DNA from 4 places in the Streptomyces sp. NPDC042100 genome. Region 4 is predicted to be linked to each of the others. Evidence: riboswitches for the same ligand, from Rfam matches in the RefSeq annotation. Region 4 holds a riboswitch; each other region holds the start of a gene.

Region 1 (4,609 bases), on a different contig from region 4:
CGACCGACTCCGACGCGGGCTGGTAGCGGTAGGCGACGTCGAGGCCGTTGAGCCGGGGCGGCCCGTGCGGCAGCAGGTGCCGCTGGAGGGCCAGGGCGGCCTGGCTCTGGTGCCGGTACCAGCGGGCGTTGTCGATGGCGACGGCCGCGCGGGCGGCCAGCTCCCCGGCCAGCAGGACGTCGTCCTCGTCGAAGGGCACCGAGTTCCGGGCCCGTTTCAGGTCCAGGACGCCCAGCACGACGCCTCGGGCGCGCAGCGGGACGGCGAGGTAGGAGTGGATGCCCGCCCGGCGCAGCAGCGCGGCGGTGGCCTCCCCGCTGGCGATCCGGGGCAGGTCGGCGTCGGTGACGTGCCGCACGAGGACCGGCCGGCCGGTGCGGGCGCACTGGGTGACCAGCCGCTCGGCGCCGTAGCGGGCGGGCTCGCCCACCGGGTCGGCGGCCTCCTGCGCCGGGGTGGGGTACGCGGCCTTGACCGCGAGGGCCCGGAACACGGCCGGGCCCGAGGTCCGGGCGGGGCCGGGCTGGGTGAGGATGTCCTCCAGGACGTCCACGGCCGCGATGTCGGCGAACTCGGGCACCACGAGGTCCGCCAGCTCGTGCGCGGTCAGGTCCAGGTCGAGGGTGGTGCCCACCCGCTCCGAGGCGTCCGCGATGACCGCCAGCCGGCGCCGGGCCCGGGCCGCGGTCCTGGCCGCGGCGTGCTGGTCGGTGATGTCGGTGACCGCGACGGCGGCGCCGATGACCCGGCGCTCCGGGGTCTCCAGCCGGTAGAGCGAGACCGACCACACCCGCTCCTCGCCGCCGGGCCCGCTGACGCCCCGCACGGTGCGGGAGCGGACGGGTTCGCCCGTCCGCAGGACCTCGCCGAGCGCCGCTTCCAGCGCCTCGGCGTCCGGTGAGTCGACCGCCTCCGTCACGGTCCGCCCCAGGTGCCCGGCGGCGGGCAGGCCGTCGATCCGCTCCAGCGCCGGGTTGACCAGCACGAAGCGGAGGCCGTGATCGACCACGGCGAGCCCGATGGGGGAGTGGCCGACCAGCAGCGAGGACAGCGACAGGTGCCGCTCCACCCGGCGGACGGCGGCCCGGTCCGAGGCGAGCCCGAGCGCGTAGGGGCGGCCCCGCTCGTCCTGGAGGCGCGTGGTGCGGAACTCGACCGGGACCGCGCGCCCGTCCCGGTGCCGTACGGGGAAGGCCCCGGCCCAGGGCCCGCCGCCCGAGACCACGCGGGCGAACAGGGACCGCACCCGCTCCCGGTGCCGCTCCTCGACCAGCAGGGTGACGGCGTCACGCCCCAGGGCCTCGGTGGCGGGACGGCCGAAGAGCTCTTCCGCCCGGGGGCTCCACAGGGCGATCCGGCCGTCCTCGTCGAGGAGAACGGCCGCGACCCCGAGCACGTCGAGCAGGCCGCCCGGCTCCAGGGCGAGATCGCCGTCCGCCGGGTCCGGGCCGGCAGGGAAGTCCGCCGCGCTCATCCAGACCGTGTCCCTCCTCCGCCCCGCAGCCGGCCTCTCCATCATCCCGCCGCGGAAGCGGACCGCCAGTCGTGCGGTCCGCTTCCGGTCGTCGTGCGAAGGAAAGCGGCCCGCCTCACCGCCCCAAACTAAATGGATCCGGACATATCCGTTTAAGTATTTCCTGGTGATCTGAGTCACGGCGGGCCGTGTGCGCCGCGCCCTGGCGCGGTGTCAGGCGCGGGCGCCCGGAGAAGAGTTGGCGCGTGGGATCACCACGCCGCGCCCGCCCCCTCCCGACCCTCTAAAAGATCTGCTTGCTTTTGCGAATTAGACCCTTGTTTCGGCTCTTCGGATTCGCCTACGGTCACCCGTCATCCGGGTGGAACGCCGAATCCTGCCGCCGCCTGGGCGCCACACTCACCCACCCGAACAAGGCAGGAGCGGGGGACCCGAAGGTTCGCCGCCGCCCCGAGGCCCGGGGCGGCTCGGGGTGAAGCCGCGCGGGTGCGCGGCCGGGCAGCTCCTGCCCGAACCCGACAGCTCACCTCGCAGGCGAAGGAGAGGACTTTCGCCATGCGTGGAACCGGGAAGCACCGCCGTACCAAGAGCACCCCGCTCGCCCGAGGACTGGCCGTCGTCGGCGTCACCGGCGGCGCCGCGCTCGTCCTGCCGCTCGCCGCGGCGGGCGGAGCCGCCGCCGAGACCCCGCGGACCGCACCGGCCGTGCAGGCGGTCCAGGCCGCGCACTCCGTCGCGATCGGAAAGATCGCAACGGTTCAGCAGGGTGAGAAGGTCACCTACTCCGTGGTCGCGGGGGACTCGCTCGCGAAGATCGCCCGGAAGCACCAGGTGAGCGGCGGCTGGAAGCGGCTCTACCGCGACAACCGCGCCGCCGTCGGCGCCGACCCCGGCCTCATCCACCCCGGCCTGCGCCTCTCCCTCGGCACCGGGACCGCCGCCACCGCGCCCCCCGCCGCCACCGCGACCTCCGCCACCGGCGACGGAGCCGCGCCCGCCGCCCGCCCTGCGGCCGCGCCCCGGGCCGCCACCGAGGTGGTCCAGGCGGCGGCGAAGACACCCGCGACCGCGTCCGCCGCGTCCACGGCGTCCACGGCGTCGGTCTCCTCGGCGGCGGCCTCGGCCGTCTCGTACACGGACGACCTCGACGGCTGGATCCGGGAGGCCCTCGCCATCATGGGCCGCAACGGCATCCCGGGCAGCTACGACGGCATCTACCGCAACATCATGCGCGAGTCCTCGGGCAACCCGCTCGCCGTCAACGGCTGGGACTCCAACGCCGCCGCCGGCACCCCCTCCAAGGGCCTGCTCCAGGTGATCGAGCCCACCTTCCAGGCGTACCACGTCCCCGGCACCGCCTACGACCTCTACGACCCGGTCGCCAACATCACCGCCGCCTGCAACTACGCCGCCGACCGCTACGGCTCGATCGACAACGTCTTCGGCGCCTACTGATTCCGGCCCGCCCGGCGGGCACGCCATCATGGGGTGCCACGGCCGGAAGGAGCGCTCGCATGACGGGCTGGAACGCGCAGGACATCCCCGACCAGCGGGGCCGCACCGCGGTGGTCACCGGGGCCAACAGCGGCATCGGCTACGTCACCGCCCGCGAGCTCGCCCGCGCCGGCGCGCACGTCGTGCTCGCCTGCCGAAGCGACGCCCGGGGCGAGGCGGCCCGCGACCGGCTGCGCGCCGAAGTCCCGCACGCGGAGGCGGAGTCCGCCCGGCTCGACCTGGGCGACCTCGCCTCCGTGCGCGCGTTCGCCGCCGCCCGGGCGGAGCGCTCCGACCGGCTCGACCTGCTCATCGACAACGCCGGGGTGATGGCCCTCCCGCCCGGCCGCACCGCCGACGGCTTCGAGACCCAGTTCGGGGTGAACCACCTCGGCCACTTCGCGCTCACCGGGCTGCTCATGCCCCTGCTGCTGCGCACCCCGGGCGCCCGGGTCGTCAGCCTCTCCAGCGGCTTCCACGCCCTGGCGGACCTGGACCACGACGACCTCAACGCGGAACGCGGTTACCGCCGCTGGATCGCGTACGGGCGCTCCAAGACGGCGAACCTCCTCTTCGTCCACGAACTCGCCCGCCGCCTGGCGGCCGCCGGGTCCGGCGTCGTGGCCGCCGCCGCCCACCCCGGCTACGCCGCCACCAACCTCCAGACCGCCGCGCCCCGCCAGGAGGGCCGCAGGACCGCCGCGCGGCTGATGGAGCTGGGCAACCGGGTCATCGCGCAGTCCGCCGACAGCGGCGCCCTGCCCACCCTGTACGCGGCCACCGCCCCGGGCGTGCGCCCCGACGCCTTCATCGGCCCGAGGCTGGGCTGGCGCGGCGCGCCCACCCGGTCCTGGCGGGCCCGCTGGACGCTGGACGACGCCTCCGGTGAGCGCTTGTGGGCCGCGTCCGAGGAGCTGACCGGGGTCCGCTACGACGCCCTGACGGGGACCTCGTGACGGACGCGGGCCGGCGGCCCCCGCCGCCGGCCCGGGCGCGTCAGGCCAGGAACTCCCCGTCGCGGGCCACCACGACCCCGCCGTGCACGACGAGGTCCCGGCGCGGCATGTCCACCACGACCTGCGGCAGGCACTCGCCCCGTACGAGGACGAAGTCGGCCGGCGAGCCGGGCCGCAGGTCGGCGTGGGGCAGGCCCATGACGTCGGCGCCGCCGTCGGCGGCCACGCCGTAGCAGTCCGCCAGCTCCTCGTCGAGGCGGACGTCGGTCACCCAGCCGAGCAGGTGCGCGCGGTGCATCATGTCCGCGTTGCCGAACGGGCTCCAGGAGTCGCGCACCCCGTCGGAGCCGAGTCCGACCCGTACGCCGTGCTCCCGCAGCCGCGCGATCGGCAGGACCAGGGAGTCGGAGGGGGCGACGGTGGTGAGGGCGATGTCCTGGGCGCCGAGATCGGCCGCGATCGCGCCGAGCTCCCGGTCGGACAGGGCGGGCAGGCAGAACACGTGGCTGACCGTGACCTTGCCCGCGAGGGAGAGCGCGCGGGTCCGCTCGATGATGCCCCGCATGGCCTGGATGCCCCGCTCGCCCTGGTCGTGCAGGTGGATGTCGACGCCGACGCCGTGGCGGTCCGCGATGCCGAAGACGAGGTCGAGCTGTTCGTCCAGGGCGTGGTCGAAACCGATCGG
Region 2 (4,609 bases), on a different contig from region 4:
GGGCGAGCCGCAGCCCCTCGGACAGGTAGCTCTCCACCGAGCCCCAGGTCTCCTCGATGGTCGCGAAGGCGGCCCGCAGGTACTCGACGCGCGCGTCGAAGAGGGGGCTCAGCAGCTCCATCACCGCCGGGGACATGGCGTCCGCCGCCTCGGACTCACGCCGCACCTTGTAGCGGCGGTGCGGCTCGTTCGACTTCACGTAGTCGGCTTCGATCGCCTCGCGCTCCACGCCCAGGGCGAGCAGCGTGATCGCGATCGACAGCCCGGCCCGGTCCTTGCCGGCGGCGCAGTGCATCAGGGCCGGGACGCTCTCCTCGGCCATGTCGTGCAGGATCCGGCTGTGCTCGGCCGTCCGCTCCACGATCATCTTCTGGTACGACTCGGACATCCGGGCCGCGGCCTTGCCGTCACCCAGGATCGCGCGCAGCTGCTCCAGGTCGCCGGTCCGCACCAGCTTCCAGAACTCCTTGCCGTCGGCCGGGTCGTTGAGCGGTATGTTCACGTTCCGCACGCCCGGCAGCTCGACGTCCGCGCCCTCCATCCGCCGGTCCGCCTCGTTGCGGAAGTCGAAGACGGTGTGCAGCCCGAGGGCCGCGAGGAACTCCGCGTCCTCCGTCGTGGCGTGCGCCAGGTGACCGCTGCGGAAGAGGCGTCCGGCGCGCACGCTCCGGCCGTCCGCCGTCGGCAGCCCGCCGAGGTCGCGGAAGTTGCGTACGCCGGTCAGCTCGGGCTCGGTGGTCGCGTGGGTCACGGAAGCTCCTGGTCGTGAGAGGGGTCGTGGTGAGATCGGTTCCTGGGGCAATCATCCAGGTGAGAGGCCCGCGACGCACCCTCTCTGACAGAAATGTACGATTGGTCCGAATTGGGACTTAAGGCATAACGCGCCCTGATACCAGGGGAGATGGTCTCCGGTGCGTGAGCAGCGTCATAGACGTGACGGACCGTGGCGGGGCAACCTTTCCGAATTCCCTTGTGGAAAGGGAAATCGAGGGAACGTCATCCACGGAGGGTGACCGCGATTCCGGCCGTAAAAGCCGCCCGTACGCACATTCCTGAAAACCGCGGCTTGTTCGGGCGCCGCCGTCTCGTCTAGCGTCGCGCTCAATCCGGACGGACCGCCTAATCCTGCCGCCGACCGGAATCCCCATACCACCCGTATCAGGCAGGAGCGGGGGACCCAGGTAGTACGCCGGCCCCTCGAAGAAGGACGGCTCGGGGTGAAGCCGCGTGACCGCGCGGCCGGACAGCTCCAGTCCGAACCCGACAGCTCACCTCGCAGGCGACGGAGAGGAATCCGCCATGCCCGCGAAGGGTAAGCACCGCCGTCCCAAGGCCAACCCGATCACCCGCGGGTTCGTCGCCGCCGGCACCGGCGGCGCCGTCGTCGCCCTGCCGCTGATCGGAGCGACCGGCGCCCACGCCGCCGAGCAGGCCGCCCCGGCCGTGAAGGCCCCGCAGGCCGTCACCGTCGCCGTAGCCGCCAAGGCCCCCGCCCAGGCTCCGGCCGCCGCGCCCGCCGCCGCCCCGAAGGCGTACACCGTCGTCCGAGGCGACTACCTGTCGAAGATCGCCGCCGAGCACCGCCTGACCGGCGGCTGGCAGAAGCTCTACCGCGACAACCGCCAGGTCGTCGGCGAGGACCCCTCGCTGATCCTCCCCGGCATGAAGCTCACCCTCGGGGCCAAGAACCCCGCGAAGAGCACCGCCAAGGCGGCGCCGGCGCCCAAGGCCGCCCCCGAGCGCACCGCGAAGAGCGGCGGCGAGGGCACCCGCGCCACGCGCGGCACCGAGCGCCCGGCCGCCTCGTCCTCCTCCTCTTCGTCCTCCGCTTCTTCGTCCTCTTCGTCTTCGTCCTCCTCCTCGGCCGGCCAGTCCTCCTCCTCCGGCTGGGTCACCCCCATCGCGGGCGGCGGCGTCTCCACCCCGTACCGCGCCTCCGGCTCCATGTGGTCCTCCGGCTACCACACCGGCGTCGACTTCATCGCCTCCACCGGCACCACCGTCCGCGCGGTCGGCCCCGGCACCGTCTACTCGGCCGGCTGGGGCGGCGCCTACGGCAATCAGGTCGTCATCCAGCACACCGACGGCACCTTCTCCCAGTACGGCCACCTCTCCTCGCTGTCCGTCTCCGCCGGCCAGACCGTCAGCGGCGGCCAGCAGATCGGCCTCTCCGGCGCGACCGGCAACGTCACCGGCCCGCACCTGCACTTCGAGATGCGCACCGGGCCGGAGTACGGCTCCGACATCGACCCGCTGGCCGTCCTGCGCCAGCATGGGGTCGGCGTCTGAACCGCCCCGCACCACGGATTCCACCCCGAGGCCCGGCACCCGTGTGCCGGGCCTCCGGGCTATTCCGACTTGGGAGAATCTTTAGTGGTGGCATATGTCACCCGCCGTCAACCCCTCCTTACGGTCGCGTAGGTCACATCGGTGAAGGAAAGATGTGCTCCCGTGGCAGACGATTCGAGAACACCAGACAAGAACGCATTCGGGTCGTACGCGGCGATCGGTGACAGCTTCACGGAGGGCGTCGGCGACCCCGGGCCCGACGGGACGTACGTCGGCTGGGCGGACCGGTTCGCGGTCCTGCTCGCGGACCAGCTTCCGGAGCACGACGCCTTCCGCTACGCCAACCTGGCGGTGCGAGGACGCCTTCTGGACCAGATCGTCGCGGAGCAGGTCCCGAGGGCGAAGGAACTCGCCCCCGACCTGGTGACCTTCTGCGCGGGCGGCAACGACATCATCCGCCCCGGCACCGACCCCGACGACGTCGCCGAGCGCTTCGAGCGCGCGGTCGCCGACCTGACCTCCGCCGTGGGCACCGTGATGGTGACGACCGGCTTCGACACCCGCGACGTGCCGGTCCTCAAGCACCTGCGCGGGAAGATCGCCACCTACACCGCGCACGTCCGGGCCATCGCCGACCGCTACGAGTGCCCGGTGCTCGACCTGTGGTCGCTCCGGTCCGTCCAGGACCGGCGCGCCTGGGACGACGACCGGCTCCACCTGTCGGCGGAGGGGCACACCCGGGTCGCGCTGCGCGCCGCCCAGGTGCTCGGCCTGCCGGTGCCGGCCGACCCGGACCAGTCGTGGCCGCCGCGGCCGCCGCGCGGCACCCTGGAGGTCCGCAAGGACGACATCCACTGGGCCAAGGAGTATCTGGTCCCGTGGATCGGGCGCAGGCTGCGCGGCGAGAGCTCCGGCGACCACGTCGAGGCCAAGCGCCCCGACCTTATGCCCCTGTAGGGGCCCCGGGCCGGCCGGCCGGGATCCGCTCCAGGACCCCGCCGGCGAACACGTCGTACAGCGGCAGCGTCTCCAGGTGGACGTAGCCGATGTGGCAGTCGCAGACGGCGAGCGGACAGGGGCGCGGGCGCAGCGCGGCCCGGTACGAGCCGTCGTACAGATTGCCCAGCTCGGCCTTGACGAAGTGGCAGCGCCGCACCGTCCCGTCGCCGTCCACCGAGACGACCGACTCGCCGGTGCGGCAGGGCAGCCCGGCCGAGCGGTGCGGCTGCCTGCTGTACGGGAAGAGGGGGTCGAGGACCGTCCAGTCCCCGGCCTCCTCGTCGGTGTAGGCGTGGCCCTCCGCCGCGTTCACCCACAGGTAGACCTCGGGCGGCAGCTCGGCCCGCAGCCGCCGCGCGGCGGCCAGGTGCTCCGGCAGGCCGACGATCCCGACGCTGAACCGGACGCCCCGCTCCGCCAGCGCCCGGCACTTGCCCAGGAACCGCTCGTACGGGGTCTGGCCCGGGTGGAAGGTGCACCACAGGGCCACCGTGTCCGGGTCGGCCTCGTCCAGCCACTCCGTGCGGCAGCTCAGATTGGTCTGGATCGCGACCCGCTCCACGTGCGGCAGCCGGGACAGCTCGACCAGCGCCCGGCGGTACCAGGACCGCACCAGGCCCTCGCCCCAGGGGGTGAACAGGATCCGCAGCCGGTCCTCGGAGCGGTCCGCCGCCCAGCGCGTGAAGCGCTCCAGCGCCGCCCGGTCCGCCGTCAGCGCCTCGCGGCTGTCCCGGCGCTTGGCGAAGGGGCAGTACGGGCAGTCGTAGTCGCAGGAGGCCAGCGGGCCCCGGTAGAGCAGGGTCAGATCCACGCCGCGCCCCGCTACTTCGCCTCGTACGCGGCCATCGCCGCCCGGACCGCCGGAGAGAACAGCTCGGGGCCGAGCCCGTCCGAATACGCCAGGCCCTCGGGGGAGAGCCGCAGCAGCCCGGCGGGGGCGTCCGCGTCCAGCCAGCCCCGCGCCTCGAAGCGGGCCAGCTCGGCCGGGAAGTCGGCCTCGGGCGCGCCGCCGAAGCGGGCCGCGTAGTCGGCGGTCTCCATGCCCCGGGCCTGGAGCAGCGACTGCAGCAGATGGCGGCGTCGGGCCTCGCCCGGGTCGGTGCGGCGGCCCACCTCGGCGCGCGAGAAGTCAGGCGCCTCCGTGTACGCGTCGATGATCGAGCGGATCTCGCGGGTGCCCACCGCGTAGTCGAAGGAGTAGTGCAGCCGCGAGGTGTACGAGCGGGCGCCGCAGCCCAGGCCGATCATGCCGTCCGTCTGGCAGGCGTGGTCCTCGGGGCCGAGGGCGGGCGCGTCCGCGCGCCGGAACATGCGCATCGAC
Region 3 (4,609 bases), on a different contig from region 4:
GCGTCGTCGAGGATCTCCTCGATGCGCAGCAGCTGGTTGTACTTGGCGACGCGCTCGGAGCGGGCCGGGGCGCCGGTCTTGATCTGGCCGCAGTTGGTGGCGACGGCCAGGTCGGCGATGGTGACGTCCTCGGTCTCGCCGGAGCGGTGGGACATCATGCACTTGAAGCCGCTGCGCTGGGCGAGCTCGACGGCGTCGAGGGTCTCGGTCAGCGAGCCGATCTGGTTGACCTTGACCAGGAGGGCGTTCGCGGAGCCCTCCTCGATGCCGCGGGCGAGGCGCTCGGGGTTGGTGACGAAGAGGTCGTCGCCGACGAGCTGCACCTTGGCGCCGAGCTTGTCGGTGATGACCTTCCAGCCGGCCCAGTCGTCCTCGAACAGCGGGTCCTCGATGGAGACCAGCGGGTACGCGGAGACGAGCTCCTCGTAGTACTCGGTCATCTCGGCGGCCGAGCGGGACTTGCCCTCGAACTCGTACTTGCCGTCCTTGTAGAACTCGGAGGCGGCGCAGTCGAGCGCGAGCGCGATGTCCTTGCCCGGGACGTAGCCGGCCTGCTTGATGGCCTCGACGATGAGGTCGAGGGCGGCGCGGTTGGAGTCCAGGTTCGGGGCGAAGCCGCCCTCGTCGCCGAGACCGGTGGAGAGGCCCTTGGTCTTCAGGACGGACTTGAGGGTGTGGTAGACCTCGGTGCCCCAGCGCAGCGCCTCGGAGAAGGACTCCGCGCCGATGGGGGCGATCATGAACTCCTGGATGTCCACGTTGGAGTCGGCGTGCGACCCACCGTTGAGGATGTTCATCATCGGAACGGGCAGCAGGTGCGCGTTCGGGCCGCCCAGGTAGCGGAAGAGCGGCAGGTCGGAGGCCTCGGAGGCGGCGTGCGCGACGGCGAGGGAGACGCCGAGGATGGCGTTGGCGCCGAGCGAGGACTTGTCCGGGGTGGCGTCCAGGTCGAACATCGCCTGGTCGATCAGGCGCTGCTCGGTGGCGTCGTAGCCGACGAGCTCCGGGCCGATCTGCTCGATGACCGCGAGGACGGCCTTCTCGACGCCCTTGCCCTGGTAACGGTTGGGGTCACCGTCACGGAGCTCAAGGGCCTCGAAGGCACCGGTGGAGGCACCGGACGGAACGGCAGCACGGCCGGTGCTGCCGTCGTCGAGGCCGACCTCGACCTCGACCGTGGGGTTGCCTCGGGAGTCCAGGATTTCCCGGGCTACGACGACGTCGATGGACGGCACGAGCATCTCCTTCTGGGATGTGACGCTGGGTGTGACGCGGTGGTGCAAGGTCTCGTTTCGCCTTGCGACAAGAGCCTAACCGGCTCTGGCGCTCCGGCCAGCCGGACGCCCGCCCCCTGGGACGAAAAAGGACCCAACGGCACCCATCTAGGGACGAAAGGCCCCTTACTACTCACCGGTAAGGGCCTGGAACGGGGAAACCCCGGTCCGGAGCGCACGGGGGAAGGGCACTCCGGACCGGGGTGGTCACCGCGGGTGGGTCGTCAGGCTCACTTCAGGTGGAGCTGCTGGCCCGGGTAGATCAGGTCGGCGTTCTCGACGACGTCCTTGTTGAGCTCGAAGAGCTTGGCCCAGCCGCCCTTGACGCCGTGCGCCTGGGCGATCTTGCTCAGGGTGTCGCCGGCGGCGACCTTGTACTCGCCGTCGCCCTTCTTGACCGTCTTGCCGGTGGGGGTGGTGACGGTCTTCTTGGAGACGGTCTTCTTCGGCGTGGTCTTCGGCGCCTGGCGCTGCTCGCTTCGGGTCGTCGGCCGCTCGGCGGAGCGCTTCGACGAAGAAGAGGAAGACGACGAAGAAGAGGAAGAAGAGGAGGAGGACGAGCTGGAGCCCGTCGACGCGGAGCCGCCGTTGTACGAGGCGCCGGAGAGGCCCACGCCGCAGCTCGGCCACGCGCCCTTGCCCTGGCCCGCGAGGACCTTCTCGGCGATGGCGATCTGCTGGGACTTCGACGCCTGGTTGGCGGTCGGGGCGTAGGCGGTGCCGCCGTACGCGGCCCAGGTGGAGGCCGAGAACTGCAGGCCGCCGTAGTAACCGTTGCCGGTGTTGATGGACCAGTTACCGCCGGACTCGCACTGGGCGACGCGGTCCCACTCGGAGGCGGTGGCGGCCGAGGCGGTGCCCGCGGTCATCAGCGGGGCGGCGACGGCGACACCGGTGACGCCGACGAGCGTGGCGACGCGGGTGGCCTTGGAGGGACGACGGTGCTTGCCCTTGTTGCCGGAAAACAGCATGGGAATTCTCCTCACCGACGCCTACGAGGTGAGCTGTCGGGTTCGGGCGAGTGAGTTGCCCGGCCGCGTGTCCTTGCACGCGGCTTCACCCCAAGCCGATCGTCGGCCGTCTGTCTCAACGGCCGGGGCCGGCACTTACCTTGGGTCCCCCGCTCCTGCCTTCGGCGCTTGACAGCGACGACTTCCCGTCGGTCGGCGGCAGGATTCGGCGTACCGGTCGACGGGGCCCGCGGTGGCGAGCGGTGATGACCGTAGACATAGACCCGGCGGAAGTTCAAAGACCATCAACCCGGTGAAATCGCCCCTACTTGCTCCCCGATGCGGGGCGTTTCCGCAGGTGAGGGGCGACCTCAGCAAAGTTTGCGGACGTGACACGCCAGTTCGGCAAGAGAGACCCATGCCTCACTTACTCATAACGGACATTCAGGTACGGACTACTCCGCCGCCGCCGTCTTTCCTGACGTCAACTCAAGGCTCTGACCAGGGAGGATGAGGTCGGGGTCGGCGCCGACCGTCTTCTTGTTGGCGTCGTAGAGCGCGGTCCAGCCGCCAGGCAGCGCGTTCTCCTGTGCGATGTCCGACAGACTGTCACCCGGCCTGACGGTGTATTCGTCAGCCTTGACCGCATTGCCGGAGTTGTCCGTCTTGCTCCCCGCGACGGCGCTCTCGGCGCCCTGGCCGCCGTCCGCCGCACCGTCCGCCGACCCGTCACCCGGGGCCGCGTGGCGCCCGGATTCGGGCGTGGTGTCCGGATTGCCCGCTTCTTCCGATGCGGCGTCACCCCGGTGCTTGCCGGAACCGGGGGTGGCCGGATCCGTCGGGTCGGCCGTGCCCGGCGCGCCCGGGGTCCCGGGCGTGCCGGTCGGGTCCGGGGCCCCGGGCGTGCCGGTCGGGTCCGGGGCCGTCGAGCCGTCAGGGGTGCCCGGGGTCGCGGGCGGGGTCGTGGTGCCGCCCGAGGGCGTGGCCGGGGTGGCCGGGGTCACCGGGGTGGCCGGGGTGGTGGTGGTCCCCCCGGAGCCGGCCGGGGTGCCGTCGGTCCGGTTGGACTCGGCGACCGGGCCGGTGGAGGTCTTCGGCCGCACGGCGGGCCCGGGGTTCACGGCGGGCGCGCGGCCGTCCTTCGTCAGGCCCGCGATCGGCGCGCAGGTGGCCCACTGGGTGTCCCCCGCGGCGAAGGCGTGGTCCGCGATCGCGATCTGCTGCGCGCGGCTGGCGAGGTCGGCGCTCGGCGCGTACGCCAGGCCGCCGTGGCGCTCCCAGCCCTCCTGGGTGAACTGGAGACCGCCGTAGAGCCCGTTGCCGAAGTTGGCGCTCCACGCGCCGCCCGACTCGCACTCCGCGACCCGGTCCCAGGTCGGTGCGTCCGCCGCGGCGGCGGAGCCTGCCGCGAGCAGCGGCAGGGCGATGGCCGAGCCTGTGACACCCGCCGCGACGACGATGGCGGGGGCCTGACGGGGTCTGCGGTGTCGTCCGTTCCCGGAGCGCATACGGACTGCCTTTCGCGTGACTGCTGAGACTGCCGGTGAACGTAGCGGCATTCGAACGTGAGTCACAAGTCGATGCAGCGGAGATCACGCGAAGATCACATTCCTGACGACCCGTCAGAAAGCTTGCCGGGAAGCCCCTCGGAAAGCCCGTCGGAAGACGCTGCCCCGGAGCTCAGCCGCGCGCGGCCTTGTGGGAAGCGCTGAACTCCACCGGAAGCGTGCGCAGGCCACGCATGATCAGGCCCCCGCGCCACCGCAGTTCCGCCGGATCGGCCCCAAGTCGCAGGTCCGGCAGGCGAGTCAGCAGGGTCGCCAGCGCCGTCTGCCCTTCGAGGCGGGCCAGCGGCGCCCCCAGGCAGTAGTGGATGCCGTGCCCGTAGCCGAGGTGCTGGTTGTCGCGGCGCGCCAGATCCAGCGTGTCCGGCTCCTCGAAGCGCGCCGGGTCGCGGTCGGCGGCGGCCAGCACCACCAGGACCGGGTCGCCCGCCGGGATCTCCTGGCCGCCCAGCGTGAGCGCCTCGGTGGCGAACCGCCAGGTCGCCATCTCGACCGGACCGTCGTACCGCAGCAGCTCCTCGACGCCCGTCTCCAGGAGCCCGGTCTCGCCCGCCGCGAGCGACTCCTGGAGCCGCGCCCGCTGCTCCGGCTCGCGCAGCAGCGCGTACACGCCGTTGCCGATCAGGTTGACGGTGGTCTCGAAGCCCGCGAAGAGAAGGATGAAGGCCATCGCGGCGGCCTCGTTCTCGGTGAGGTGCTCGCCGTGGTCGGACGCCTTGATGAGCCCCGAGATCAGGTCGTCGCCCGGGTCGGCGCGCTTCTTGTGGATGAGCTCCAGCAGATAGCCGCGCATCTTCTTCACCGAGCGGGCCACCCCGCC
Region 4 (4,609 bases):
CGGCGGTGCCGTGGCTGACGCTGTGCGCGGTGGGTCTCGGCTGCGCGGTGGCCATGGCGGCGCTGGCCCGGGGCGGGCGGCTCGCGGTCCGGCCGGCCGTAAGCCAGTCGGCCGAGCGCCGGTCGCCGTCGGAGACCGGCTGACCGCACCCTGGGGAGGGCGCGGGTCCTCCCGTCGCCCTCGGGGCGGTCCCGGGTCCGTACGGGCCGGGTCCGGCCGGGGCCGGGTCCAGGCGGGAGAGCAGCGGTGGCGCGAGCGGCGGTGCGGGACGGGCCGGGCGGCGGCGGTGACGGGGTCCTCGGGCCGTACGCCCTCGCCCGCCGGTTCATCCGGGCGCTGCCGCCGCTGATCATCGTGGGCGGTGTCTGCTTCGACCTGGCGACCCCGCCCGAGTACACGGCGGCGCCGCTGTTCTCGGCGGCGCCGCTGATCGCCGCCCCCTTCTTCTCCACGCTGACCACGCTGCTCACGGGCGTCGCCGCCGTCTTCGCCAGCGTCGGGCTGCACGTCTACAACGGCACCTCCGACCACATCCCCTCGCTCACCGAGACGCTGACGGTGCTGACCGTCTCGGCGCTGGCGATGCTGATCAACCGGGTGGTGCGGCGCAGCGGCGAGCGGCTGGCCTCGGCGCGGGTGATCGCGGAGACGGCGCAGAGGGCGGTGCTGCCGCAGCCCGCCGAGCGGATCGGGGGGCTCCAGATCGCGGCGCGGTACGAGGCGGCGGAGGCGGACGCGTTCATCGGCGGCGACCTGTTCGCCGTACAGGACACGCCGTACGGGGTGCGGCTGGTCGTCGGCGACGTGCGGGGCAAGGGGCTCGACGCGGTGGAGGCCGTCGCGGTGGTCATCGGCGCCTTCCGCGAGGCGGCGGAGCTGGAGCCGACGCTGGAGGGCGTGGCGCAGCGGCTCGAACGGGCGCTGGACCGGGAGGGCACCCGGCGGGACGGGCTGGACGCCTTCGAGGGGTTCACGACGGCGGTCCTCGCGGAGATCCCGCGCGGCGGGGGCTTCGTACGGGTGGTGAACCGAGGGCACCCGGAGCCGCTGCTGCTGTACGGGGACGGGGCGCTGGCGCGGTTGCGGCCGAGCGAGGCGGCGCTGCCGCTGGGGATGGGGGAGCTGGCGGTGTGGCCCGACCGGGCCGACGAGACCCCGTATCCGGCGGGCGCGACGCTGCTCCTGTACACGGACGGGCTTTCGGAGGCGCGGGACGGGCACGGGGTCTTCTACGACCCGGCGGAGCGGCTGGCGGGGCGGCTCTTCCCCGGGCCCGAGGAACTGCTGGACGCGCTGGTGGCGGACGTGCGCCGGCACACGGGCGGGGGGTCGACGGACGACATGGCGCTGCTCGCGGTGAGCCGGCCGGCGGCGGGGCAGCCGGAGCGGCGGCGGACGATGCCGGTGGTGTCGCCGGGGGCGGTGCCGGACGGGAGGCTCGGGGGGACGCCCCCGACGGGTGGTGACGGCTCGTAGTCGAGGGGTGTCGCTCCGATAACAATTGATACAACGTCAGATTCCGCCTGTGACGGGAATCCCGTCTGACCGGGGGTCAACTCGGGCCATTCCCTCCCAATTCAGCTAATGATCAAGGGGAGCGGCTTGGAATCGGGAGGCCGTGTCTATTAACGTTCGATAACGCAGCGCGGTCGTCCCAGCCGTCGCAAGAGACGGCACCGTGCGCGCGCGCCGAATTCCGCAAGGGAACCGGGGAACCACCACTTGGGGTGAATCGGGCCACGTCGCACCCGTGCGGCACACCCGTAGGAGACCTTCCTGCTCCGAACCCGTCAGCTAACCCGGTAGGCGAGAAGGAAGGAAAGGAGAGCGCCTCCGTGGCGTCCGACACCCCCGCTCCCGAAGCCCCCTTCGACTCTTTCGGCGCCTATGGCGCCGCGGGCACGGGCGGGGAGGAATGGAACCCCACCGAGGAATCGATGCGGGCCCAGAACCGCGCCGGCGGCCGGCACCGGGTCGTCAAGCAGCGCTCCAACTTCGCCCGCTCCTCCACCGTCCTCGGCGTCGGCGTCATCGCCGCCGTCGGGGCGGGCGGCCTGGCCACCGCCCAGGAGAAGCCCAAGGTCTCGATAGCGCTGCCCGACCTCGGCCTGCCCGCCGCCTCCGAGCTGCCCGGCATCGGCGACCTGATCGGCGGCGGCGACGCCAAGGGCTCCGACGAGGGCACCGGGACCGCGAACGCCCCGCAGCCGCTCACCGCCCTCACCTACACGACCCCCGAGGACGGCACCACCGCCGACGCCCCGGCCGGCTCGAAGCAGCAGGCCGACGCCGGTGAGGCGCTGCGCGCCCGCATCCTCCAGCAGGCCGAGCAGCAGCAGGCCGCCGCCGACGCCGCGGAGAAGGAGGCGGCGCAGAAGGCCGCCGCCGAGAAGGCGGCGACGGAGGCCGCGGCCAAGGCCGAGGCGGCGGAGAAGGCGGCGGCCGAGGCGAAGAAGAAGGCCGAGGCGGAGGCCGCCGCGAAGGCCGAGGCCGAGCGCCTGGCCAAGCTGGCCGCCAGCTACGCGCTGCCCACCTCGTCGTACACCCTCACCTCCACCTACGGCGAGTCCGGCTCCATGTGGTCCTCCGGCTACCACACCGGCCTGGACTTCGCCGCGCCCACCGGCACCCCGGTCAAGGCCGTCCACAGCGGCACCGTGAAGTCGGCCGGCTGGTCCGGCTCCTACGGCTACCGGATCGTGCTGGAGCTCGCCGACGGCACCGAGGTCTGGTACTGCCACCTCTCCTCGATGACGGTCGGCGCGGGCCAGTCCGTCGGCACCGGCGACACCATCGGCCGCGTCGGCGCCACCGGCAACGTCACCGGCCCCCACCTCCACCTGGAGGTCCACACCCCGTCCGGCGGCGGCATCGACCCGGCCGGCTGGCTGCGGTCGAAGGGCCTGAGCGTCTGACCGCCGTCGCGGGCGGCGGGGCTGGTGGCCGGTCGGGCGGCGGGTCGAGTGGCCCGGGCGGCGGGTCCGGTGGCCGGTCCGGCGTCGCGGGCGGCGGGTCCGGTGGTGCCGGGGTCCCGGGCGGTCGGTCCGCCGTGACGGAATAGGCCCGGCGGCGCGGGGGGTTGATCACCTCATGACTTCTCTCCGCGCACTGGGCTCCTCCGACCTGCACGTCTTCCCGCTCGCCCTCGGTGGCAACGTCTTCGGCTGGAGCGCCGACGAGGCGCAGTCCTTCGCCGTCCTCGACGCCTACGCCGCCGCGGGCGGCAACTTCGTCGACACCGCCGACACGTACTCCTCCTGGGTCGAGGGCAACGAGGGCGGCGAGTCCGAGACCGTCATCGGCCGCTGGATGGCCTCCCGGGGCAACCGCGCGGACGTCCTCGTCGCGACCAAGGCCGGCGCCCACCCGCGCTTCAAGGGGCTGGCCGCGCCCACGATCAAGGCCGCCGCCGAGGAGTCGCTGCGCCGTCTCGGCACCGACTACATCGACCTCTACTACACGCACTTCGACGACGAGTCCGTGCCCGTCGAGGAGATCGTCACCGCGCTCGACCAGCTCGTGAAGGACGGCAAGGTCCGGGCCGTCGCCGCCTCCAACATCTCCCCGGAGCGGCTGCGCGCCTCGCTCGACTTCGCCGAGTCCGAGGGCCTCGCCCGGTACGTCGCCCTCCAGCCGCACTACAACCTGGTCTCCCGCGAGACCTACGAGGGCGAGCTCCTGGAGACCGCCGAGCGGGCCGGGCTCGCGGCCGTGCCGTACTTCTCGCTCGCCTCCGGCTTCCTCACCGGCAAGTACCGCCCGGGCACCGCCGTCGCCAGCGTCCGCGCCGGCAGCGCCGGGCAGCACCTGGAGACGGAGCGGGGCCGCCGGGTGCTCGCCGCGCTCGACACGGTCGCCGAGGCGCACGACGCCGAGCCCGCCACCGTCGCCCTCGCCTGGCTGGCCTCCCGCCCGACCGTCGTCGCGCCGATCGCGTCGGCCCGCACGGTCGAGCAGCTGCCCGCCCTCGTCGCCGTCGCCGACCTGGAGCTGACCGGCGCCGAGCTCGCCGCGCTCGACGAGGCCTCGGCGGTCTGATCCGCCGGGCCCGACACGCCCTAGCTGCGGTACGGGTTGTAGCCGCCGTAGTCCAGATACTGCGGCGGCGCCCAGACGCGGCCGGTGGCCCGTGCCGCGTGGCTCAGCGCGGGGGAGGCCACCTGGCGGCGCTGCCACAGGTGGTGCAGCAGCTCCTGCTCGCGGGCCGCGAAGTCCGGGGCCGCCTGGCCGAGCCCGGCCCGGTGGCGCAGGAAGGCGAGGGTGGTGGCGAAGGCCTCGTACTCGCCGACGGCCTGCGCGCCCTGCTTCCCGAACGTCCGGGCGGCGAAGCCGCGGGCCAGCGAGCGGGCCCGCATCGAGGAGAGCGCGAGCGGTTCGTCATGGGCGAGCCAGCCGGCCGCCGCGTAGGCCGGGAGCTCGCCGGATATGGTCTGCAGCTCCCTCTGCCGGCTCCATATCGCGAGCCAGGTCAGCAGGGCGAAGACCGGGACCATGAACATCCCGTACACCGCGAGGAACGCCAGCGGGTGGAAGGACGCCGACCCGTTCCACAGGGCGTGCAGGCCCATGGCGAGCAGCAGACCCGTGAGCGGCAGCAGCACCAGTCGTG

What was found. A riboswitch is a leader RNA that binds a small molecule or an ion and turns the genes downstream of it on or off. The one in region 4 is predicted to bind cyclic di-AMP.
Region 1: linked by a shared signal. The riboswitch ahead of ACZ6J5_RS32480 (LysM peptidoglycan-binding domain-containing protein) and the one ahead of ACZ6J5_RS24200 (M23 family metallopeptidase) in region 4 are both predicted to bind cyclic di-AMP.
Region 2: linked by a shared signal. The riboswitch ahead of ACZ6J5_RS11360 (LysM peptidoglycan-binding domain-containing M23 family metallopeptidase) and the one ahead of ACZ6J5_RS24200 (M23 family metallopeptidase) in region 4 are both predicted to bind cyclic di-AMP.
Region 3: linked by a shared signal. The riboswitch ahead of ACZ6J5_RS20490 (transglycosylase family protein) and the one ahead of ACZ6J5_RS24200 (M23 family metallopeptidase) in region 4 are both predicted to bind cyclic di-AMP.

Annotation. Positions count from the first base shown of each region.
Region 1 covers NZ_JBVJDK010000020.1:32,754-37,362, forward strand. The annotation lists gene ACZ6J5_RS32475 (SpoIIE family protein phosphatase) at 1-1,474, opposite strand, end outside; cyclic di-AMP (ydaO/yuaA leader) riboswitch at 1,869-2,026, shown strand; gene ACZ6J5_RS32480 (LysM peptidoglycan-binding domain-containing protein) at 2,030-2,929, shown strand; gene ACZ6J5_RS32485 (oxidoreductase) at 2,989-3,924, shown strand; gene ACZ6J5_RS32490 (amidohydrolase) at 3,965-4,609, opposite strand, start outside.
Region 2 covers NZ_JBVJDK010000004.1:320,870-325,478, reverse strand. The annotation lists gene ACZ6J5_RS11365 (tyrosine-protein phosphatase) at 1-751, opposite strand, end outside; cyclic di-AMP (ydaO/yuaA leader) riboswitch at 1,141-1,295, shown strand; gene ACZ6J5_RS11360 (LysM peptidoglycan-binding domain-containing M23 family metallopeptidase) at 1,300-2,289, shown strand; gene ACZ6J5_RS11355 (SGNH/GDSL hydrolase family protein) at 2,452-3,246, shown strand; gene ACZ6J5_RS11350 (STM4011 family radical SAM protein) at 3,233-4,099, opposite strand; gene ACZ6J5_RS11345 (STM4012 family radical SAM protein) at 4,111-4,609, opposite strand, start outside.
Region 3 covers NZ_JBVJDK010000008.1:330,791-335,399, reverse strand. The annotation lists gene eno (phosphopyruvate hydratase) at 1-1,241, opposite strand, end outside; gene ACZ6J5_RS20490 (transglycosylase family protein) at 1,505-2,245, opposite strand; cyclic di-AMP (ydaO/yuaA leader) riboswitch at 2,249-2,422, opposite strand; gene ACZ6J5_RS20485 (LysM peptidoglycan-binding domain-containing protein) at 2,680-3,732, opposite strand; gene ACZ6J5_RS20480 (cytochrome P450 family protein) at 3,905-4,609, opposite strand, start outside.
Region 4 covers NZ_JBVJDK010000011.1:19,803-24,411, reverse strand. The annotation lists gene ACZ6J5_RS24210 (MFS transporter) at 1-143, shown strand, start outside; gene ACZ6J5_RS24205 (PP2C family protein-serine/threonine phosphatase) at 247-1,476, shown strand; cyclic di-AMP (ydaO/yuaA leader) riboswitch at 1,678-1,824, shown strand; gene ACZ6J5_RS24200 (M23 family metallopeptidase) at 1,836-2,915, shown strand; gene ACZ6J5_RS24195 (aldo/keto reductase) at 3,091-4,038, shown strand; gene ACZ6J5_RS24190 (PrsW family intramembrane metalloprotease) at 4,059-4,609, opposite strand, start outside.